DNA from 2 places in the Kitasatospora sp. NPDC097643 genome. Region 2 is predicted to be linked to the other one. Evidence: predicted binding sites of a transcription regulator. Region 2 holds the regulator's gene; the other holds the start of a gene.
What was found. The regulator HrcA, encoded in region 2, represses chaperone genes, less so after heat shock. The targets are predictions, from matches to a motif close to TTNGCACTCNGNNNNNCNGAGTGCNAA.
Positions count from the first base shown of each region.

Region 1: the regulator HrcA is predicted to act here: its motif matches at 3,166-3,192, upstream of groL (chaperonin GroEL).

Region 1 is NZ_JBEOSA010000013.1:79,174-90,615, reverse strand. Features, by position in the region: gene ABTY15_RS11870 (glucosyl-3-phosphoglycerate synthase) at 1-288, opposite strand, end outside; SAM riboswitch class I at 437-573, shown strand; gene thrC (threonine synthase) at 591-1,871, shown strand; gene ABTY15_RS11860 (MoaD/ThiS family protein) at 1,928-2,206, shown strand; gene ABTY15_RS11855 (cold-shock protein) at 2,809-3,012, shown strand; gene groL (chaperonin GroEL) at 3,349-4,971, shown strand; gene ABTY15_RS11845 (DUF8819 family protein) at 5,077-5,445, shown strand; gene ABTY15_RS11840 (HD domain-containing protein) at 5,605-6,300, opposite strand; gene ABTY15_RS11835 (PadR family transcriptional regulator) at 6,363-6,746, shown strand; gene ABTY15_RS11830 (hypothetical protein) at 6,743-7,711, shown strand; gene ABTY15_RS11825 (copper homeostasis protein CutC) at 7,798-8,484, shown strand; gene ABTY15_RS11820 (HelD family protein) at 8,569-10,620, opposite strand; gene ABTY15_RS11815 (hypothetical protein) at 10,910-11,080, shown strand; gene ABTY15_RS11810 (DNA repair helicase XPB) at 11,098-11,442, opposite strand, start outside.
Region 2 is NZ_JBEOSA010000050.1:12,741-24,182, reverse strand. Features, by position in the region: gene ABTY15_RS27305 (RDD family protein) at 1-277, opposite strand, end outside; gene ABTY15_RS27300 (S41 family peptidase) at 403-3,660, opposite strand; gene ABTY15_RS27295 (16S rRNA (uracil(1498)-N(3))-methyltransferase) at 3,755-4,504, opposite strand; gene dnaJ (molecular chaperone DnaJ) at 4,598-5,737, opposite strand; gene hrcA (heat-inducible transcriptional repressor HrcA) at 5,814-6,848, opposite strand; gene htpX (zinc metalloprotease HtpX) at 7,098-8,015, shown strand; gene pspAB (PspA-associated protein PspAB) at 8,044-8,628, shown strand; gene ABTY15_RS27270 (DUF3097 domain-containing protein) at 8,653-9,486, shown strand; gene hemW (radical SAM family heme chaperone HemW) at 9,503-10,732, opposite strand; gene ABTY15_RS27260 (AMP-dependent synthetase/ligase) at 10,793-11,442, opposite strand, start outside.

The sequences.
Region 1 (11,442 bases), on a different contig from region 2:
GCCGGCCTCGGCGGCGACGGCGGCGGTGGCGTCGACCGAGCCGGAGTCGACCACCACGAGCTCGTCGACCAGCGGGAGGCGCTCCATCAGCTCCCGGCGGATGGTGCGGACGATGTCGCCGACGGTGGCCTCCTCGTCCAGCGCGGGGAGGACCACGCTGACGGTGTGGCCGGTGCGGCGCTTGGCCTCCAGCAGGGTGCGCACCGGCCGGTCTGCCGCACTCCACGAGCGGCGGCGCAGCCAGGACGCCGCCTGCGGGAGGAGTGCGGGGGTCGGTTCGGCGGGCACGGGAGTCTCCTCGGCGGGATCGGGTGGGACGCGCCATCTCGCGTGGCGGACGGTCCCTTTCAGGGTTGGCGCCTTCGGATACAGTCTTCGTACAGCGGCCGGACCTTCGCACGCCGGGGTCGCCGCTGAGCACCACCACAACTTCACAAGCTCATCCAGAGGGACTGAGGGAACGGCCCGTTGACGTCCCGGCAACCTTCTCGCGCGGCTGTCGTCGACAGGCCCCGGCGGGACAGGTGCCAATTCCGGCCTGTGGCGCGGCTTGCGCCACGGGGAAGATGAGGAGAAAGGCCTCCGCCATCATGGCTCTCGACACCGTCGCACCCGCATCCGTTGACCTCGGCCCCGCAGCCGCGCTGTCCTGTCGGGAGTGCGGCACCCGCTTCCCGCTCGGTCCGAGCTTCGCCTGTCTGGAGTGCTTCGGCCCGCTGGAGATCGCGTACGAGTTCGGCAGCGAGGCCGCCGAGGAGCTGCGTAAGCGGATCGAGTCCGGTCCGACCTCGATCTGGCGCTACGCGCCGCTGCTGCCCGTGCCGGCCGACGTCGCCTCGAAGCCGAACCTGAACCCCGGCTGGACCCCGCTGGTCAAGGCGGACAACCTGGGCCGCGAGCTCGGCTTCACCGCGCAGCTGCACATCAAGGACGACTCGGGCAACCCCACGCACTCGTTCAAGGACCGCGTGGTGGCCTGCGCCATCGAGGCCGCCCGGGCCTTCGGCTACACCACGCTGTCCTGCTCCTCCACCGGCAACCTGGCCGGTGCGGTGGGGGCGGCGGCGGCCCGGGCCGGGTTCCGCTCGTGCGTGTTCATCCCGCACGACCTGGAGCAGGGCAAGGTCGTCATGGCCGGGGTGTACGGCGGCGAGTTGGTCGGCATCGAGGGCAACTACGACGACGTGAACCGCTTCTGCTCGGAGCTGATCGGCGACCCGGCGGGCGAGGGCTGGGGCTTCGTCAACGTCAACCTGCGCCCGTACTACGGCGAGGGCTCGAAGACGCTGGCGTACGAGATCTGCGAGCAGCTCGGCTGGCGGCTGCCGGAGCAGATCGTCATCCCGATCGCCTCGGGCTCGCAGCTGACCAAGATCGACAAGGGCTTGCAGGAGCTGATCAAGCTCGGTCTGGTCGAGGACCGGCCGTACAAGGTCTTCGGCGCCCAGGCGGCCGGCTGCTCGCCGGTGTCGGCGGCGTTCAAGGCCGGCCAGGACGTGATCCGCCCGGTCAAGCCGGACACCATCGCCAAGTCGCTGGCGATCGGCAACCCGGCGGACGGCCCGTACGTGCTGGACATCGCCCGCCGGACCGGCGGCGCGGTCGAGGACGTCACGGACGAGGAGGTCGTGGCGGCGATCCGGCTGCTGGCCCGGACCGAGGGCATCTTCGCCGAGACCGCGGGCGGGGTGACCGTCGGCGTGCTGAAGAAGCTGGTCGAGACCGGGCAGCTGGACCCGGCCAAGGAGACCGTCGCGATCAACACCGGCGACGGCCTGAAGACCCTGGACGCCGTCTCCGACGCGGGGATGACCGCCGTCATCCGCCCGACGCTGGCGTCCTTCCGCGACGCCGGCCTCGCGTCCGCCTGAACCCCTCCCCGACCCGCAGGTCCCACCCCCGCACGGCCGCACCCGCTAGGAGAGCCATGAGCGCCAACGTCCGCATCCCCACCATCCTGCGCACCTACACCGGCGGTGCCGCCGAGGTCGCCGCCGAGGGCGCCACCCTGGGCGAGGTCATCGCCGACCTGGAGAAGAACCACGCGGGGATCTCCGCGCGCATCCTGGACGACACCGGCAAGCTGCGCCGCTTCGTCAACGTCTACGTGAACGACGACGACGTGCGCTTCGCCGAGGGCCTGGCGACCGAGATCGGCGACGGCGCCAGCGTCTCGATCATCCCGGCGGTGGCCGGCGGCTGCTGAGCCGCGCCTGCCGAACCGCGCCCGCCGAGCCGCGGCGCGGTGATGTCGACGGCCGCACCGCAGCCGCTCACGTGGACGGAATTCCGCACTCCGTACACGTGGGCGGCTGTCCGCATTCCAGCCGCATTAGGGCTGGAATATTTGCGGGTCAAGTCGGAGTAGAGTGTGGCTCGGACGGGAACGGGGCTTCTCCTCGCCCCTCGCCCGCGAATCGCCCGACGGTCGTCCGGCCGGTGAGACCAGCCCGGCCAGGGCCGGGAAACATGTCAGGCAGATGTCAGAATTCCTGCGGGGATTTGGGTAATTCGTCCGCTATGTCCGGCGTGGAATGCCGAATTTCTCCTGGTTCCGCCCGGCCTGTCCCTTGCTGTGGCGCCGGAATTCCCCGTGGCTGGCCCTGTTGCAGAGGGCGTCGATCCGGATACATTCAGCGGCGGTCGACGTAATCACCCGCTCACCGGATGCCGTCCGGTGGCCCGGCGGAGGATTGCGGCGTGCACGGCTGCGCTCAGGGGGGGTTCCCCGGGCCGGCCTTCAAACCAGACCCGGGCCCGCGACCTGCGGGCGCGTGAAGGGCCAGCACAGCACTAGGGGAGTTCGGAATGGCTCAGGGCACCGTCAAGTGGTTCAACGCGGAGAAGGGCTACGGCTTCATCGCGGTCGACGGTGGTGCGGACGTCTTCGTCCACTACAGCGCGATCCAGATGGACGGCTACCGCACCCTCGAAGAGGGCCAGCGGGTCGAGTTCGAGATCTCCCAGGGACAGAAGGGCCCGCAGGCGGACATGGTCCGCGCCGCGGGCTGACCCCTTCCGCCCCCAGGAGCTCGGCGCGGCCCTACGGCTGGTGACCACTTCGCTTCTCGTCGGGCCCGTGCGACACGCGTCGTACGGGCCCGTCGGCGTTTCCGGGCGGCCCCAGCGGCGGCCCCAGCGGCGGCTCGCGGGTTGGCGATTGGGCTTGCACTCGACCACCCGGAGTGCTAATCATTGGCGTTAGCACTCACAGCGTGAGAGTGACAGCGGACCGGGTCGGTGAGGCCCCCGGGAGCGGTAGGGGAATGGACCCCCGCACACCAGGGCCGTCCGTCGCGGGCACCCCTTGGTCCGAGCAGTCGACCGTGTCCCGGAGGACCACTTCAGATGGCCAAGATCATCGCCTTTGATGAGGAAGCTCGCCGCGGCCTTGAGCGTGGCATGAACCAGCTCGCCGACGCAGTGAAGGTCACGCTCGGCCCCAAGGGTCGCAACGTCGTGCTGGAGAAGAAGTGGGGCGCCCCCACCATCACCAACGACGGTGTCTCCATCGCCAAGGAGATCGAGCTCGAGGACCCGTACGAGAAGATCGGTGCGGAGCTCGTCAAGGAGGTCGCCAAGAAGACGGACGACGTCGCGGGTGACGGCACCACCACCGCCACCGTGCTCGCCCAGGCCCTGGTTCGCGAGGGTCTGCGCAACGTCGCCGCCGGCGCCAACCCGATGGCCCTGAAGCGCGGCATCGAGAAGGCCGTCGCCGCCGTCTCCGACCAGCTGCTGGCCCAGGCCAAGGACGTGGAGACCAAGGAGCAGATCGCCTCCACCGCCTCCATCTCCGCCGCTGACACCCAGATCGGCGAGCTGATCGCCGAGGCCATGGACAAGGTCGGCAAGGAAGGCGTCATCACCGTCGAGGAGAGCAACACCTTCGGTCTGGAGCTCGAGCTCACCGAGGGCATGCGCTTCGACAAGGGCTACATCTCCGCCTACTTCGCGACCGACCTGGAGCGCATGGAGGCGACGTTCGAGGACCCGTACATCCTCATCGCCAACTCCAAGATCGGCTCGGTCAAGGACCTGCTGCCGCTGCTGGAGAAGGTCATGCAGAGCGGCAAGCCGCTCGTCATCATCGCCGAGGACGTCGAGGGCGAGGCCCTGTCGACCCTGGTCGTGAACAAGATCCGCGGCACCTTCAAGTCCGTCGCCGTCAAGGCCCCGGGCTTCGGCGACCGCCGCAAGGCCATGCTCGGCGACATCGCCATCCTCACCGGTGGCACCGTGATCTCCGAGGAGGTCGGCCTCAAGCTGGAGAACGCCGGCATCGACCTGCTGGGCACCGCCCGCAAGGTGGTCATCACCAAGGACGAGACCACCATCGTCGACGGTGGCGGTGACAGCGAGCAGGTCGCCGGCCGCGTGAACCAGATCCGTGCCGAGATCGAGAACAGCGACTCGGACTACGACCGCGAGAAGCTCCAGGAGCGCCTCGCCAAGCTGGCCGGCGGCGTGGCCGTCATCAAGGCCGGCGCGGCCACCGAGGTGGAGCTCAAGGAGCGCAAGCACCGCATCGAGGACGCCGTCCGCAACGCCAAGGCCGCCGTCGAGGAGGGCATCGTCGCCGGTGGTGGCGTCGCGCTGCTCCAGGCCGGTGTCGCCTTCGACAAGCTGGAGCTGGAGGGCGACGAGGCCACCGGTGCCAACATCGTCCGCGTGGCGCTGGAGGCCCCGATCAAGCAGATCGCGACCAACGCCGGCCTCGAGGGTGGCGTCGTGGTGGAGAAGGTGCGCAACCTCCCCGCCGGTCACGGCCTGAACGCCGCCACCAACGAGTACGTCGACCTGGTCGCCGAGGGCATCATCGACCCGGCCAAGGTCACCCGCTCCGCGCTGCAGAACGCCGCCTCCATCGCGGCGCTGTTCCTCACCACCGAGGCCGTCATCGCCGACAAGCCGGAGAAGGCCGCCGCGGCCGCCGGCGGCGGCATGCCGGGCGGTGACATGGACTTCTGATCCTGATCGCATTCGATCGGATCGGTTGATTCCGGATCGTGTGGGCGGTCCCCTTCGGGGGGCCGCCCACACGGCGTTTCCCGGGTACGAGCGGAGAATGGACGGATGGCTTCCGACGACATCGAGACCGACATCGAGACCGCCCTGCACAACGCGCGGGCGCTGATCCTGGCCGACCTCACCACGCGGGACGTGGCGGACGCCGCCGTCGTCTCGCTGGTGGAGAACGCGGTCACACACCGCCGGTGGTGGCTGGAGCAGTGGCCGGACGGCACCGAGTACGTGCTCGGGCTGGTCGCCCAGGACGTCCAGGACGCGCTGCTGGAGGCGTACGGGCGCTGGCCGCTGTGCGCCGACTGTGCGGCCGACGGGGACCCGCACGCGCTCAGCGTGGAGCCGGAGCTCGGGCCCGAGCCGCACTGGGTGTGCGGCAAGCAGGGCGTGGTGGTCGCGCCGGTGGGGCAACTCGTCTAGGGCGTGTCTTTCGGATCACGCCGGGCGGTCGCCGCCGGGGCACGCACCTCGACGGCTTCTCGTCAGTCGCCGATGCTCCGCATGGACTCCCTCCTCGGCGCCGCCGATGCACGCACCCCAACGACGCCCGCTGGTCCGACGTGATCCGAAAGACACGCCCTAGCCGGCCAGGGGGTTGGGCCCGGCGGGCGTCAGGGGGTCGGGCCCGGCGGGCGCCAGCGAGTCGAGTTCGGCGGCGAGGTTGCGGCGGGCGGCGGCCGTGAAGCGGGCGTCGGCGGTGGGGGTGCGGTAGAGCGCGGGGAGCGCGAGCAGCTGCCGCAGGACACGGGCCCGGCCCGCCCGGAAGTCCGGCTCCGGGACGAAGGCGTACTCCGCGCGGACGGCGGCCGCGTACGCCGCGTACGCCTCGGGGGTGCCGCCGAGCACGGCGAGGTCCGCGTCGCAGAGCACCTCGCCGTCGCGGTCGCCCGCCCCGGGGCGGTGGGTGACGGTGAGCAGCACCAGGCGTTCGACCTCGGCCACCCGGGCGGCGGGCAGGCCGGCGGCGGTCAGCGCACGGACCGCCAGGGCGGCGCTGCGCTCCTCGTTCTCCGAGCGGTCGGGCCGGTAGACGGCGTCGTGGAACCAGGCCGCGAGCCGGACGGCGTCCGGATCGTCGGCGTGTCCGGCGAGGTCGTCCACGTGCCGCAGGGCCGCGTGCAGGTGGGCGGTGGTGTGGTAGCGGCGCTGCGGCTCCGACCAGCGGCGCAGCAGCTCCCGCCCGTACGGCTCGGGGTCGGTGGTGGCGGCGCAGCGGTGCAGCAGGGCGGTCCAGTCGGCGAGCAGGGCGTCGGTCGGGTCCTCGGTGGTGGGCATGGGAGACATTCTGTCGGGCCGAGTGCTGGACCTATAGGTAGATCAACGATATATGTAGTCACATGACAGAACGCTCCATGCAGGAGCCCACGCTGCTTCTGCTCACCGCGCTCGCCGATGCCCCGCGGCACGGCTACGCGCTCATCCAGGAGATCGCCGCGATCTCCGGTGGCCGGGTCAAGATGCGCACCGGCACGCTCTACGGCGCCCTCGACCGACTGTTGGGCCAGGGCCTGATCGAGGTCACCGCCGAGGAGATCGTGGACGGCCGGGCCCGGCGCACCTACGCGCTGACCGACGTCGGACGCGGCGCGCTGGCCACCGAGGCGGAGCGGCTGCGGGCCGTCGCCACCGAGGCCGAACGCCGGCTCGCCGTGGTCCGGTCGATGGTGCGGGGAAAGGCAGGACCGCAGGGGCGGTCCACGACAGGGGGGAGTTTCGCATGACCACGCCGACGATCGGGGAGCCTTCGGCCGCGCTGCGCGCGGTGCTCCAGCTCTACCCGGCCCGCTACCGCCGGGAGCGGGGCGAGGAGATGGCCGCGGTGTTCGCCGACACCACCGCGGAGGCGGGCCGGTCCGCCCTCGCCCGGGAGGTGTTCGACCTAGCCGCGTACGGGCTGCGGGTGCGGCTCGGGCTGACCGGCGGCTCGGTGCCGGGGCGGGTGCTGGCGCTGGCCGCGCCGATGGTCGCCGGGGCGCTGGCCGGTTCGGGGCTGGTGCCGTGGGTGAGCGATCCGGACCACGCCTCCTGGCGGCTCACCTGGGACCACTCGTACACCACGTACGCCCTGACCATCGCGCCGCCGGTGCTCGCGCTGCTGCTCGGGATGGCAGCCCTGCTGGGGCGCTGGACGGCGGTGCGGGTGGTCGCGGTGCTCCAGGCGGCCTTCGGACTGTCCGTCCTGGCGCAGGCGTTCACGGGCCCGGCGTTCTTCGACTGGTGGTGGGCGGGCTACGTCGGTTCGGCCACCCTGCCGTCCGCGCTCTCCGCGGTGCTGCTGCTCGCGGCGCCGACCGATCTGTTGCCGCGGCCCGGCTGGCGCACCCGCGGGCTGGTGTTGGCCTCGGTGGTCGGCGGTGGGCTGCTGGTGGCGCTCCAGCGGTGGGACGACACCAGCTTCCCGCTGGACGTCCAGTGGTTCGCGGTGCTGCTGCTGGCGCCGCTGCTGCTGACCTTCACCGCGTTGCGCGGGCGGGTGGCGCCGGCCGCCGTGGGGGTCGCGGTGCTGTCGCTGACGACGTTCGCCAGCCTGTTCAACATCTGGCGGGAGGCGCGCGGGCTGTCGCAGCTGCTGCCGGTGGCGCTGCCGGTCCTGGTGCTCCTGGTGCTGGCCGCGATGGGCATGCAGCGGATCGGCCGCGGTGGCGGCGAGGGCGGCGACACCGGGGCGGGCCGCAGCGTGGCGTGACCGGCCCGGTGGGCTGGGGCTGGGGCGGTCTCGCCGGGGCCGGGGCGGTCTCGCCGGGGACCTGCGGATGTGGCAGGCTGTCCGGCATGTCTAGACCAATTTTCGAAGTCATCGCGCTGACCCCCCAGGACGCCCGGGCCGCCGAGTCGGGCGGCGCCGACCGGCTCGAACTGGTCACCGACATGGCCGCGGACGGGCTCACCCCGTCCGTCGAGGAGTTCGCCCGGATCCGGGCCGCCGTCCGGCTGCCGCTGCGCGTCATGCTCCGGATCCGGGACGGCTTCGCCCCCGGCGACCTGGACGAGCTGTGCGCCCGGGCCGCCGCGCTGCGGGCCGAGGGCGCCGAGGAGTTCGTGCTCGGCTTCCTGGACACGGACGGCGCCGTCGACCTGGCCGCCACCACGGTGGTCGCCGAGGCGGTGGCCGGCTGCCGCTGGACCTTCCACCGGGCGATCGACCACAGCACCGACCGGGCCGCCCTGCGGGCCGCCGTCGGCGCGCTGCCCGGGCTGGACACCTTCCTCACCTCGGGCGACGCGGCCGGTGTGGGCGCCGGGCGCGAGGTACTGGCGGCCGAACTGGCCCGCCGGGGCGAACCCGGGTACGACCAGCGGATCCTGATCGGCGGCGGCCTGCGGGCCGAACACCTCAAGGGCCTGCGGGCTGAGGGATTCGACGCCTTCCACGTCGGCGGCGCGGTCCGGGCCGGCGGCTGGCAGACGCCGGTGGACGCGGCCAAGGTCGCCGAGTGGCGGGCGCTGATCGACGGCTGAGCGTGGAAGCGCCGACAGCCGACGGTCGCCGTACCCGTCGTGCGGGAGGGGGCCGGTCCTTTGCGGGCCGGCCCCCGCGGCGCGCTACCGGAGCTGCTCGGGCAGCGGCTCGGTGTGCAGCACCGTCAGACCGGAGACGGCGCGGGTGAGCGCCACGTACAGCCGGCGCAGGCCGGTCCGCTCGTCCGGCTCGCCGGCGATCACCGCGGCCGGCTCGTCCAGCACCACGTAGTCGTACTCCAGGCCCTTCGCCAGCGAGGCCGGCACGAGCGTCAGCCGGGCCTCGGCGCTGGTCTCGGCGCCGGGGGAGAGGTACGGCAGGCCGGCCGCGGCCAGCGCCTCGGCGAACAGCGGGACGCGGGCGTCGGCGACGATCAGCCCGGTCGAGCCCTCGCGCGTCAGGGCCTCCCGGCAGGCCGCGAGGACGGCCTCCGGCTGCTCCCCGTCGGCGATCTGGCGGATCGTCAGCGAGCCCGGCGCGTCGCGGACCGAGCTGGCCGGGGCCAGGCCCGGGGCGATCGCCGGGAGCAGCCGGGAGGCGTAGGCGATGACCTCCTCCGGCACCCGGAAGCCCTTGGTCAGCTCCTCGACGTGGGCGCCCGACTTGCCCAGGTGGTGCAGGGCCTCCGGCCAACTCGCCGTCGCCCACGGGGTGGTGCCCTGGGCGAGGTCGCCGAGGACGGTCGCCGAGCCGGTGGTGCAGCGGCGGCCGACCGCCCGGTACTGCATCGGGGAGAGGTCCTGCGCCTCGTCCAGCACCACGTGGCCGAGCGAGGGCGTGCGCTGCACCAGGTCCGTCGCCTCGTCGACCAGGACGGCGTCGGCCGGCGTCCAGCGGGCGGTCTTCACCGAGCGGCCGGGCTTGGGCCAGAGCACCGCCTGCTGCTCCTCGGCGGTGAGCACGCCCTCCGCGCAGGCCGCCAGGAACTCCGGGTCGGAGAGCAGCCGCAGCACCAGCTTGGCCGGGTCCACCGGTGGCCAGCACTGCTTGACCACCGCCTTGACCGCGGTGTTGCGGGCCACCGCGTCCTGCACCCGGTCGTCCGGGGCCTCGCCGCCCTGCTCCATCTTCAGCAGCACGGCGTGCGCGATGCGCTGCGGCAGGGCGTCGCCGGCGGCGCCGTAGCGGACCTCGCGGCCCTTCAACTCCTCGATGATCTCCGTCAGTTCGTACACCGGGACGCGCCAGCGGCGGGAGCCGCGGACCACCACGCAGGGTTCGGTGGGCAGCGTGATGCCCGCGCGCACCGCCCGGCGCAGCACCTCGGCCATCCGGGCGTCGCCCTTCAGCCGGGCCGCCTCCGGGGTGTCCTCGCCCCGCACCTCGACGTGCCCGACCAGCTGCTGCACGGTGGACTGGGCGACGTCCAGCTCGCCCAGGGCCGGGAGCACCTGCTCGATGTAGGAGAGGAAGGCGTTGTTCGGCCCGATCACCAGGGTGCCGGTGCGGGCCAGGCGCTCGCGGTGCGCGTACAGCAGGTAGGCGACGCGGTGCAGGCCCACGGCGGTCTTCCCGGTGCCGGGGGCGCCCTGGACGCAGATGGTGCCCGAGACGTCGGCGCGGACGATCTCGTCCTGCTCGGGCTGGATGGTGGCCACGATGTCGCGCATCGGGCCGACGCGGGGCTTCTCGATCTCGGCGGCGAGCAGGGCGGAGGCGGTGTCCGCCTCGCTCGGGTCGCTCAGGTGCTCGTCCTCGTACGCGGTGAGCTCGCCGCCGGTGTAGCCGAAGCGGCGGCGGCGCTCGACGTCCAGCGGCTCGGTGCGGCTGGCCCGGTAGAACGGCTGGGAGACCGGCGCGCGCCAGTCGATCACCATCGGGTCGCCGTCGGCGTCGTGGACGTGCCGGCGGCCGATGTAGAAGCTCTCTCCGCCCCCGCCTTCGGACAACTCTTCGCTGATCGCGTGCAGGTAGTCCAGGCGGCCGAAGAAGAGCGGGGTGTGGGCCAGGTCGGCCAGGGCGGCGATCCGGGCCTCGATCTGGTTCTGGAGGACGACGGCGGACACCCAGGTGCCGGTCACGTCGCGCAGGTCCAGTGACTGGACGTCCTCGCGCATCGCTCGCAGCGCGGCCCGGGACGCGGCCAGGTGGTCGCGTTCGCGCTGGAGGGGGTCGGTGGTGGGGGTGGCGGGCACAGCGAACCTTCCCGGCTGCCCCGGTGGCGGGTGCAGCGGATCGATGGAGCTCACGGTGGGTACAACCGGCCGGTTGCCGAGCGGTCGGGGCCTCCCCCGGCTGCCTGCGGGACTTCAGCAGGTACCACGGTTCGGGAGGGGGCAGGCGAACGATCTTAGACCGGTCCGGCTCAGGGTTCCAGCCCCGCAGGCTCTCAGGGGTGCCGTACACCCGGAGGACGAGCCGCGGCCGGGCGGGTACGGCCGTTGGAGTGATGTGCGCGGCCGCTCGGGTGCCTACGGTTGAAGTATGAGCACAAAGACCCGAACCCGTACCCGTCCCCCCGGCGGTCCGGCCGGTGCCACCGCCGCTCCCGGCCGTCACCGCAACCCGCTGAGCACCGCCGTCCGCAACGTCGGGATCGCCCTGGACACCGCCGCGCGCGTGATCTTCCTCGGGCGCGACGGTGTCCGGTACTAGTCCGTCGTAGGGCCGCCCTACAGCACGTCGTCCGCGTCGATGATGCGGTACGCGTAGCCCTGTTCGGCCAGGAAGCGCTGCCGGTGGGCGGCGAAGTCCTGGTCCACGGTGTCCCGCGCGACCACCGAGTAGAAGTGCGCCGCGTGCCCGTCCGCCTTCGGGCGCAGCACCCGGCCCAGCCGCTGGGCCTCCTCCTGGCGGGAGCCGAAGGTCCCGGAGACCTGGATGGCCACGGTCGCCTCGGGCAGGTCGATCGAGAAGTTCGCGACCTTGGAGACCACCAGCACGCCGATCTCCTTGTTGCGGAACGCGTCGAACAGCTTCTCGCGCTGGGCGTTGCTGGTCTCGCCCTTGATCACCGG
Region 2 (11,442 bases):
GCCGCCCGCCGCCCGCCTCCTTGGGCGTCGGCGGCCGGTACTCGGCGGGCTGCTGGTACTGCGGCTGGGCCGGGTACGGCTGCTGCTCCTGGTACGGCTGCTGGTAGGCCTGCTGCGGCTGCGGCGGCTGCTGCTGGTAGGGCTGCTGCGGCGGGTACGGCTGCTGCTGGTACTGCGGCTGGGCCGGGTAGGGCTGCTGCCCGTACGGCTGCGGCGGGTTCTGGGCGGCGTACGGGTTCTCCCCGTACTGCTGCGGCGGCGGATAGCCCTGTGCCATGTGCTCCCCCGTGGACTGTCGATCCGGATCCGATCAAGAACAGCCCCGCATCCTACTCACCCCGCGGAGCAGGAAGTCGGCCCGTCCGACTTCCTGCTCCGTTGCTCGCCGGGGCGACTACCGAACTACTCCCAGGGCAGCGGCGGCGCCGTGCGGGCCGGGGTGTCGGCCAGGGCGGCGAGGGCGATCCGGACGCCCTCGGCCAGCTGCGGGTCCGCGCCGGCCGCCCACTGGTGCGGGGCGAACGGCACCTCGACGTCCGGGTCGACGCCGTGGTTCTCCACGCCCCAGCCGTAACCCTCCATCCAGAACGCGTACTTGGGCTGGGTGACCAGGGTGCCGTCGACCAGCCGGTAGCGGCTGTCGATGCCGATCACCCCGCCCCAGGTCCGGGTGCCGACCACCGGGCCGATCCCCAGCGCCTGGATGGCGGCGTTGACGATGTCGCCGTCCGAGCCGGAGAACTCGTTGGCGAGCGCGACGATCGGCCCGCGCGGGGCGTCGCCGGGGTAGGGCAGCGGGGTGGCGATGTCCCGGGCGACGTCCCAGCCGACGATCCGGCGGGCCAGCTTCTCGATCACCAGCTGCGAGGTGTGACCGCCCCGGTTCTCCCGGATGTCGACGATCACGCCCTCGCGGGCCATCTCCGAGCGCAGGTCCCGGTGGATCTGCGCCCAGCCGGTGGTCTGCATGTCCGGGACGTGCAGGTAGCCGAGCCGCCCGCCGGACAGCTCCCGGACGGCCGAGCGCCGCCCGGCCACCCAGTCGTGGTAGCGCAGCGGCTCCTCGTCGGCGAGCGGGACGACCACCGGGTGGCGCTGGTCGGTGCCGTCCTTGCCGGCCACGGTCAGCTCGACCGGCTGCCCGGCGGTGCCGGCCAGCAGCGGCGCCGGGCCGGTGACCGGGTCCACCGGGCGGCCGTTGACGGCCAGTACCGCGTCGCCGGGGCGGATCGCCACCCCGGGCGCGGCCAGCGGCGAACGGGCCCTCGGGTCGGAGGACTCCCCGGGCAGGATCCGGGCGATCCGCCACTGGTCGCCGTCCTTGACCAGGTCCGCGCCGAGCAGGCCCTGGCGCCGGGCGGGCTCGGTGTGCCGGCCGTACGGCATCACGTAGGCGTGCGAGGTGCCGAGTTCGCCGTGCACCTCCCAGAGCAGGTCGACCAGGTCGTCGTGCGAGCCGACCCGCTCCACCAGCGGCCGGTAGCGCTCCAGCACGCCGGCCCAGTCGACGCCGGCCAGATCGGGGCGCCAGAAGTTGTCCCGCATCAGCCGGCCGTTCTCGGCGAACATCTGCGCCCACTCGGCGGCCGGGTCGACGGTGACCCGCAGCCGGGCCAGGTCGACGGCGACCTCGTCGTCCTCGCCGCCCGACTTGTGGTCGGCCGGGACGATCCGCAGCTCGCCCTCGTCCAGCACCGCCAGCCGGGTGCCGTCGCCGCTGACCGCGAAGCCGTCCAGCCCGTGCACCAGCGGCTCGGCGCGGCGCTTGCGCAGGTCGAAGCGCTCCAGCGTGGCCCGGGGCCGCTCGTCCTCCAACGAGGCCGCCTCGTCGCCGAGTTCACCGAGCAGCGGGACCCGCGTCCAGAGCACGCCGTCCTTCGCGGCCCGGAGCGCGCCGAACCGGCCGCCCTCGACCGGGAACGGGACGATCCGGTCGGCGATGCCGTCCAGGTCGACCCGGGTGACCGGCGGGGCGTCCGCGGCGCCCTCCTCGCCGTCCGACTTCTTGCCGCGCGGCTCGTCCTCCTCGCCGCCGACCGACCGCCCGGCCCGCTGCGGCCCGAACGGGGACGGCGTGTCAGCGGCCAGCGTGATCAGGTACGGGCGGCAGCCGTTGGGGAAGGACAGGTCGAAGACGTGCGAGTCGTACACCGGGTCGAAGTTGCGCACCGACAGGAAGGCCAGGTACCGGCCGTCCGCGGTGAACGCCGGCGAGGTGTCGATGAAGCGCTGCTGGGTGGCCTCGCCCACCGTCCGGGTGGCCAGGTTGGCCAGCACGATCTGGCGCAGCGAGTACGGGCCCATCCCCGGCACCGGGCGCGACCAGGCCAGCCAGGCCGAGTCCGGGCTGAACACCAGCCCGCTCACCTCCCCGTCGGTGCTGCGGGCCAGCTCGTGCACGGCACCGTCGGCCAGGGTGACCAGCAGCACCCGGCCGTCGTGCACGCCGAGCGCCGCGTGCTTGCCGTCCGGGGAGACCGTCAGGGCGTTCACCCGGCCGAGCTGCCCGGCCGCCAGCCGGCGCCGCTCGGCGCCCTGCACGACGGGGGCGAACTCCAGGCCGTCCTCGCCCTCGGCGTCGGACACCCACAGCACGCCCTGCGCGCCGTCCTCGCCCGGCACCACCCGGGCCAGCCGCCCGCGCACGCCCGGGGTCTCGTCCAGCACCCGGGCCGGGCCCTCGCGGTGGGTCAGCCAGTGCACGCCGCCGCGCACCACCACGGCGCTGGCCCGGCCGGTGCGGTCGGGGGCGACGGACTCCAGCCAGTGCGCGGCGTGCACCGGGCGGGGGCGGCGGCCGGTGCGCGGGCCGGCCAGCCGGACGTCCAGCCGGCGCGGCTCGGCGCCGTCCAGGTCGTCCAGCAGCAACAGGTCGCCGGCCCGGTGGAAGACCACCCGGGTGCCGTCGGTGGTGGCGTTGCGGGCGTAGAAGCCGTCCGGGGAGGTGGTGTGGCGGCGCAGGTCGGAGCCGTCCGGGAGGCTGGAGTACAGCTCGCCGACGCCCTCGTGGTCGGAGAGGAAGGCGATCCTGCCGCCTTGCCCCCCGTCAGGACCGGCTACCCACAGCGGCGAGGAGAGCTGGCCGTCCAGCTCCTCGTGCACCCGGACGAACTCGTCCCGGCCGATCCACAGCTTGCCCGCCCGGCCGCCCCGGTAGCGCTTCCACCAGGCCGGCTCGCGGTTGTTGACGGTGCCCAGCAGCACCCGGTCGCCGCCCGGCTCGAAGGCCAGCCCGCCGACCGGCCCGTACGGCAGCCGCACCGACTCGCCGCCGTCCAGCGGCAGGGCGTGCGCCCAGGTGCGGCGCAGGGTGGCCTCGCCGGCGGTGGTGGTGGCGATCGGACGGCCGTCGGCCGTCCAGCCCTGGAGCTGGGTCTGGTCGCTGCCCCAGTGGGTCAGCCGCCGGGCCGGGCCGCCGTCCACCGGCACCACGTGCACCTCGGGCGCGCCGTCGCGGGCGGAGGTGAAGGCGATGTGCCGCCCGTCCGGAGAGAACCGGGGGTGGTGGACCGGCAGGTGGTCGGCGGTCAGCCGCCAGGCCCGGCCGCCGTCCAGCGGGGCCAGCCAGATGTCGTTCTCGGCGACGAAGGTGACCAGGTCACCGTGCAGATGGGGGTGGCGCAGGTAGGCGCCCGCTGGGGTGCTCAGGGGTTCCGTCACGCGGCCAGCGTAGGCACGTACGCGTACGACGCGCCCCGGTTTTCGCAGAGTCCCGCCCACCGGGCGAGCCGCACGCCCCCGGGGAGCCGCCGGCTCAGGACCAGCGGCCGGTGCGCCCGAGCAGCAGGGCCCCGGCGGCCACCCCGGCGGTCGAGGTGCGCAGCACCGAGGGGCCCAGCCGGTACGGCTTGGCCCCAGCCTCGGCGAAGGCCGTCAGCTCCTCCGGCGAGACCCCGCCCTCGGGCCCGACCACCAGCACCAGGTCCCCCGCCGCCGGCAGCGCGGCCAGCGCCAGCGGCTCGGCGCCCTCCTCGTGCAGCACGGCCGCGAACGCGGCCCGGGCCAGCACCGGCGCCAGCTGCCGGGTGGTCATCGGCTCGTGCACCTCGGGGAAGCGCAGCCGGCGGGACTGCTTGCCCGCCTCCCGGGCAGTGGCCCGCCACTTGGCGAGCGCCTTGGCGCCGCGGTCGCCCTTCCACTGGGTGATGCAGCGGGAGGCCGACCACGGGATCACCACGTCCACGCCGACCTCGGTCATGGTCTCCACGGCCAGCTCGCCGCGGTCGCCCTTGGGCAGCGCCTGGACCACGACGATCCGCGGCGCCGGCTCCGGCTCCCGCCGCACGGCCGCCACGGTGACCTCGATCGCGTCCTTGCCGTGCACCTGCGCGACGGTGCCGTCCACGCCCAGCCCCAGCCCGTCGGCCAGGGTGACCGCCTCACCGGCCGTCAGCCGCTTCACCGCGGCCGCGTGCCGCCCCTCCGGCCCGTCCAGGAGCACCACGGCGCCGGGCGCGGCGGCGGCGATCCGCTCGGTCTCGACGACGAAGACGGGGGCGGTCATGCGGGGAACCTCCGGGGCGGGGGGCGGAACGCGGACGGAACGGGAACGCGAAAGGGGTGCCGGGACCGGTCCCGGCACCCCTCCGCGGGACGGCTAGCGGCCGTTGAACGCGTCCTTCAGGCGCGAGAACAGGCCCTGCTGGCCGGGCGCGAACTGCCCGGACGGACGCTCCTCGCCGCGCAGCACCGCCAGCCGGCGCAGCAGCTCCTCCTGCTCGGGGTCGAGCTTGGTGGGCGTCTGCACCTCGACATGCACTATCAGGTCGCCCCGGCCGCCCCCGCGCAGGTGGGTGATGCCCCGGCCGTGCAGCGGGATCGACTGGCCGGACTGGGTGCCGGGCCGGATGTCGACCTCCTCCAGCCCGTCCAGGGTCTGCAACGGCACCTGGGTGCCGAGCGCGGCCGCCGTCATCGGGATGGTGACGGTGCAGTGCAGGTCGTCCCCGCGCCGCTGGAAGACCGCGTGGGTGGTCTCGGCGATCTCGACGTACAGGTCGCCGGCCGGGCCGCCGCCGGGGCCGACCTCGCCCTCGCCGGCCAGCTGGATCCGGGTGCCGTTGTCGACACCGGCCGGGATCTTGACGGTCAGGGTGCGACGGGCGCGGACCCGGCCGTCGCCGGCGCACTCCGGGCACGGGGTCGGCACGACGGTGCCGAAGCCCTGGCACTGCGGGCAGGGGCGGGAGGTCATGACCTGGCCGAGGAACGACCGGGTGACCTGGGAGACCTCGCCCTTGCCGCGGCACATGTCACAGGTCTGCGCCGAAGTGCCCGGCGCGGCGCCCTCACCGTTGCAGGTGGTGCAGGTGACGGCCGTGTCGACCTGGAGCTCCTTGGTGGTGCCGAAGGCGGCCTCCTCCAGGGTGATCTCCAGCCGGATCATGGCGTCCTGGCCGCGCCGGGTGCGCGAGCGCGGGCCGCGCTGGCCGGCGGCGGCGCCGAAGAAGGCGTCCATGATGTCGGAGAAGCCGAACCCGGCCGCGCCCGCGCCGAAGCCCGCTCCCGCGCCGCCGCCCGGGGACAGCGGGTCGCCGCCGAGGTCGTAGACCTGGCGCTTCTGCGGGTCGGAGAGCACCTCGTAGGCGGCGTTGATCTCCTTGAACCGCTCCTGCGTCTTCGGGTCCGGGTTGACGTCCGGGTGCAGTTCGCGTGCCAGGCGCCGGAACGCCTTCTTGATCTCGTCCTGCCCCGCATCCCGTCGGACGCCGAGTACCGCGTAGTAGTCCGTGGCCACCAAATGCTCCGCTTGTTCCGCCTGTAGTAGTGCTGCGACTGGACACCACCGTTAGAAATCTAACGGCGGTCGATTGCTACGACTCGGCCAGGATCTGACCCACGTACCGCGCCACCGCTCGCACCGCCCCCATTGTGCCCGGGTAGTCCATCCGGGTCGGACCGATCACACCCAGTTTGGCCACGCTCTCGTCGCCCGAACCGTAACCGACCGACACCACCGAGGTGGAATTCAGCCCCTCGTAGGCGATCTCCCGCCCGATCCGGACCGTCATCCCGGCGTCCGCGGTCTCACCCAGGAGGCGGAGCAGGACGACCTGTTCCTCCAGCGCCTCCAGCACCGGCTGGATGGTGAGCGGGAAGTCGTGCCCGAAGCGGGTCAGGTTGGCCGTGCCGGCCAGCATGATCCGCTCCTCGTTCTGTTCGGCGAGCGCCTCGAACAGCGTCGCCAGGACGGTGGTGACGGTCGGCCGGTCGGCCTGCTCGACCATCGCCGGCAGCTCCTCCAGCAGCCCCGGGACGTCCGGCAGGCGCTGGCCGACGGCCCGCACGTTGATCCGGGCCCGCAGGTCCGCCAGCAGGGTCTCGCCGACCGTGCCCGGGCAGTCCACCAGCCGCTGCTCGACCCGGCCGGTGTTGGTGATCAGGACCAGCATCACCTTGGCCGGCGCCAGCGCCACCAGCTCGATGTGCCGGACGGTGGACCGGGACAGCGAGGGGTACTGGACCACCGCGACCTGCCGGGTCAGCTGGGCGAGCAGGCGCACCGTCCGCGCGACCACGTCGTCCAGGTCGACGGCGCCGTCCAGGAAGTGCCGGATCGCCCGGCGCTCGGGGGCGGTCATCGGCTTGATCTCGGCCAGCTTGTCGACGAACAGGCGGTAGCCCTTGTCGGTGGGGATGCGCCCGGCGCTGGTGTGCGGCTGGTGGATGTATCCCTCCTCCTCCAGCGCCGCCATGTCGTTGCGGACGGTGGCCGGGGAGACCCCGAGGTTGTGCCGTTCCACCAGCGCCTTGGAGCCGACCGGCTCCTCGGTGCCCACGTAGTCCTGGACGATCGCGCGGAGCACGGCGAGCTTGCGGTCGTCCAGCTGGCGGACCTCTCCGGCCATGGGGCACGCACCTCCGTCTTCGCACGTTGTCCGTTGTGTGTCCGTTGTGGCTGGTGCCCCCGGAGGACCGGGGCCTTGGCACTCTGAACACACGAGTGCCAAAACCGTACCTGCCAGTGTACGGCCCGGGTCCGACGGCAGGAACGGCCCGGCCGGGGTGATCCTGCCCGCAGTTCCCGGCGCGGGGGTGGTGCCGAGGGGCCGTCCGGGTGGCAGCATCGATAGCGACGGCGAACGGAGGAGCAAGCGATGTCGAGCTCGGGCCAGCACACCCGTTTCGCGCCGGACCGCGGACTGACCGGCCGGATGGTCGCGACCATGTTCGTGATCGGGCTGCTGTACGTCGGATTCACCGGCCTGCTGATCGCGCTGCTGCGCGGCGCCTGGCCGCTGATCGTGCTGATCTCCGGCGGGCTCTTCGTGGCCCAGTTCTGGTTCAGCGACAAGATCACCGAGCGGGCGATGGGCGCCCACCAGGTGACCCCGGAGCAGTACCCCCAGCTGCACGGCACCATCGACCGGCTCTGCGCGCTCGCCGACATGCCCAAGCCCCGGGTGGCGGTCGCCGACAACGACATGCCGAACGCCTTCGCCACCGGCCGCAACCCGCAGAACGCCGTGGTGTGCGTCACCACCGGCCTGCTGCGCCGGCTGGAGCCGGAGGAGCTGGAGGGCGTGCTCGCGCACGAGCTGTCCCACGTCGCCCACCGGGACGTCGCGGTGATGACGGTGGCCGGCTTCCTCGGCGTCCTCGCCGGGGCGATGACCCGGATCGCGATGTACGGCGGGTTCCTCGGCGGCCGCAACAACAACGACCAGAACGCGGCCATCGCCGCCCTGATCATCCCGCTGGTGTCGATGGTGGTCTACGCGATCAGCTTCCTGCTCACCCGGCTGCTCTCCCGCTACCGGGAGCTCGCCGCCGACCGGGCCGCCGCCCAGCTCACCGGCCGGCCCAGCGCCCTCGCCTCGGCGCTGACCAAGGTGACCGGGCAGATCGCCGCCATCCCCAGCAAGGACCTGCGCCAGGCGCAGCCGTACAACGCCTTCTACTTCGCCCCCGCGCTGAGTGCCCGGGACGCCGCCACCCAGCTGTTCTCCACCCACCCGACGCTGGAGAAGCGGCTGGCCCAGCTGGCGAAGATCTCCGAGCAGCTCGGCCGCTGACGCCCGTTCCCGTCGAGAGAGGACCGCCGTGGGATTCCTGGACACCCTGTTCGGCCGCACCAAGCCGGTCAAGCCCGACCTCGACCAGCTGTTCGGCGTGCCGTCCGCCGCGCTCACCCTGGAGGCCGGGGCGGGCTTCAGGCCCACCGGGCTCGGCTCGGTCTGCTTCGCCGCCGTCGAGGGCGCGGCCTTCGGCCAGGTCGAGCAGCAGGTCCACGAGCTGCTGGACGCCGACACCGGGCGCGGCGGCGTGCCCGTCGAGGCCTCCAAGGACGACTACGGCTACTCCTGGCTGCTCGCCCGGCACTCCCCCGAGGAGCTGCCGGAGCTGGTCAACGACCTGCACGCGGTCAACAGCGAGCTGGAGGCGAACGGCTTCGGCCCGCAGCTGCTCTGCTCGCTGGTCGCCTTCCGGAGCGCGCAGGGGCAGTCACTGGCGCTGGTCTACCTCTACAAGCGCGGCACCTTCTACCCGTTCGCGCCGATGCCCGGCGGCGGGGAGAAGCGCAACAGCCCGCTGGAGCTCCAGGTGAACGCGCTGCTGGGGAACGACCTGCGGCTGGAGAAGGACCTCAGCCGCTGGTTCCCGGTCTGGGGCGCGCCGGGTCTCTGACGGTCCGTCCGTATAGTCGCCTCCATGCGCAGCCGCCAGTACGGACCCGATCTGACCCCGCCGTGGAAGAAACAGGCCCCGGCCCCGGAGGTGCCCGCCGAGCGGGACCTGGTGGTCGAGGAGGCGGCGACCGGCTTCTGCGGGGCGGTGGTGCGCTGCGAGAGGACCGCCGAGGGGTTCACCGTCACCCTGGAGGACCGTTTCGGCAAGCACCGGGTGTTCCCGCTGGTGCCGCGCGGCTTCCTGCTGGAGGGCCGGGTGGTCACCCTGGTCCGCCCGGCCGGCCCGGCGCCGTCGAAGGCGCCCGGGCGCACCGCCTCCGGCTCGATCGCCGTCCGCGGCGCCCGGGCCCGGGTCGCCCGCGAGTCCCGGATCTACGTCGAGGGCCGGCACGACGCCGAACTGGTCGAGCGGGTCTGGGGCGACGACCTGCGGATCGAGGGCGTCGTGGTCGAGTACCTGGAGGGCGTCGACGACCTGCCCGCGATCGTCGCCGACTTCGCCCCCGGCCCCGGCCGGCGGCTGGGCGTCCTGGTCGACCACCTGCTCCCCGGCACCAAGGAGCACCGCATCGCCGCCCAGGTCACCGGCGATTCCGTGCTGGTCGTCGGCCACCCCTACATCGACATCTGGCAGGCCGTGAAGCCCGCCAGCGTCGGCATCCCCGCCTGGCCCGCCGTCCCCCGCGGTGAGGACTGGAAGCAGGGCACCTGCCGCCGCCTCGGCTGGCCGGTGGACACCCCGGCCGCCTGGAAGCACATCCTCTCCAAGGTGAACAGCTACAAGGACCTGGAGCCCGAGCTGCTGGGGAAGGTGGAGGAACTGATCGACTTCACCACGGTGGAGCCGCTGGACTAGCTCGCACGCGCGGGGATCAGTCCACCAGGTCCCGCACCACCGCGTCCGCCAGCAGGCGGCCCTGGAGGGTCAGGGCGGCGCGGCCGGTCTGGTAGGGCTCCGGGGCCAGGAGGCCGTCGGCGAGGGCGCGGGCGGCTGCCTCGCGGCCGGTGGGGGTGAGCAGGTCGAGGGAGACGCCCTCGACCAGGCGCAGCTCCAGCAGGATGCGTTCGACCCGGCGGTCCTCCTCGGCCAGGACCTCGCGGCCCTGGGCCGGGGTGCGGGCCTCGGCGAGGGCCCGGGCGTAGGCGGCGGGGTGCTTGGCGTTCCACCAGCGGACGCCGCCGACGTGGCTGTGCGCGCCGGGGCCGGCGCCCCACCAGTCGGCGCCGGTCCAGTAGAGCTCGTTGTGGCGGCAGCGGCCCTCGGGGGTGGTGGCCCAGTTGGAGACCTCGTACCAGGAGTACCCGGCGGCGGCGAGGGCCTGCTCGGCGATGAGGTAGCGGTCGGCGTGCACGTCGTCGTCGATCATCGGCAGCTCGCCGCGCTTGACCCGGGCGGCGAGCCGGGTGCCCTCCTCGACGATCAGCGAGTACGCGGAGACGTGGTCCGGCCCGGCGCCGATGGCGGCGTCCAGGGAGGCCCGCCAGTCGTCGTCGGACTCGCCGGGCGTGCCGTAGATCAGGTCCAGGTTGACGTGCTCGAAGCCGGCTGCGCGGGCCTCGGCCACGCAGGCCTCGGGGCGGCCCGGGGTGTGGTGGCGGTCGAGCAGTTGCAGCACGTGCGGGCGGGCGCTCTGCATGCCGAAGGAGATCCGGTTGTAGCCGCCCTCGCGCAGCTCGGTCAGGTACGCCGGGTCGACGGACTCCGGGTTGGCCTCGGTGGTGACCTCGGCGTCCTCGGCCAGCCCGAACTCGTCCCGGATCGCGGCGAGCATCTTCACCAGGTCCCGGGCGGGCAGCAGGGTGGGGGTGCCGCCGCCGAGGAAGACCGTCCGCACGGGCAGGTCGGCGTCGCCCAGGACGCGCCGGGCCAGCCGGATCTCGGCGACCACGTTGTCCGCGTAGGTGTCCTGCGAGGCGACCGCCCCCGAGGAGCGCAGCTCGGTGGCCGTGTAGGTGTTGAAGTCGCAGTAGCCGCAGCGGCTGGCGCAGTACGGCACGTGCAGGTAGAAGCCGAAGGGCCGCTGTCCGAGGCCGGTGAGGGCGTGCGCGGGCAGGGAACCGTCGGACGGCACCGGTTCGCCGTCGGGGAGTGCGGAGGGCATGCCCCCATTGTCCCGTACGGTCCGCGAAGCCTTCGCGGACCGTACGGGAGCGGGGCCGGATCAGGCCTCGTTGGCGCCCGCGTACATCGCGGCGACGGCGTCCGCGTACGTCTTCTCGACCACCGGGCGCTTGATCTTCAGGCTCGGGGTGAGCTCGCCGTGCTCGATGTCGAGGTCGCGCGGCAGCAGGTGGAACTTCTTGATCGTCTGCCAGCGCTGGAGGTCGGCGTTGAGGCGCTTCACGAAGCCCTCGATCAGCTGGTGCACCTGCGGGTCGGCGACCACCTCGGCGTAGGACTTCCCGGCCAGGCCGTGCTCGGCGGCCCACGGCATGATGACCGCCTCGTCCAGGCCGATCAGCGCGGTGCAGTAGTTGCGGCCGTTGCCGATCACCAGGATGTTGCTGACGAACGGGCAGACCGCCTTGAACTTGCCCTCGACCTCGCTGGGCGCGACGTACTTGCCGCCGGAGGTCTTGAACAGGTCCTTCTTGCGGTCGGTGATCCGCAGGAAGCCGTCCGGGCTGAGCTCGCCGATGTCCTCGGTGTGGAACCAGCCGTCCGCCTCCAGCACCTCGGCGGTCTTCTCCGGCAGGTTGTGGTAGCCGCGCATGACGCCGGGGCCGCGCAGCAGGATCTCGCCGTCCTCGGCGATCCGCACCTCGGTGCCCGGCAGCGCCCGGCCCACCGTGCCGATCCGCACGTCCTCCT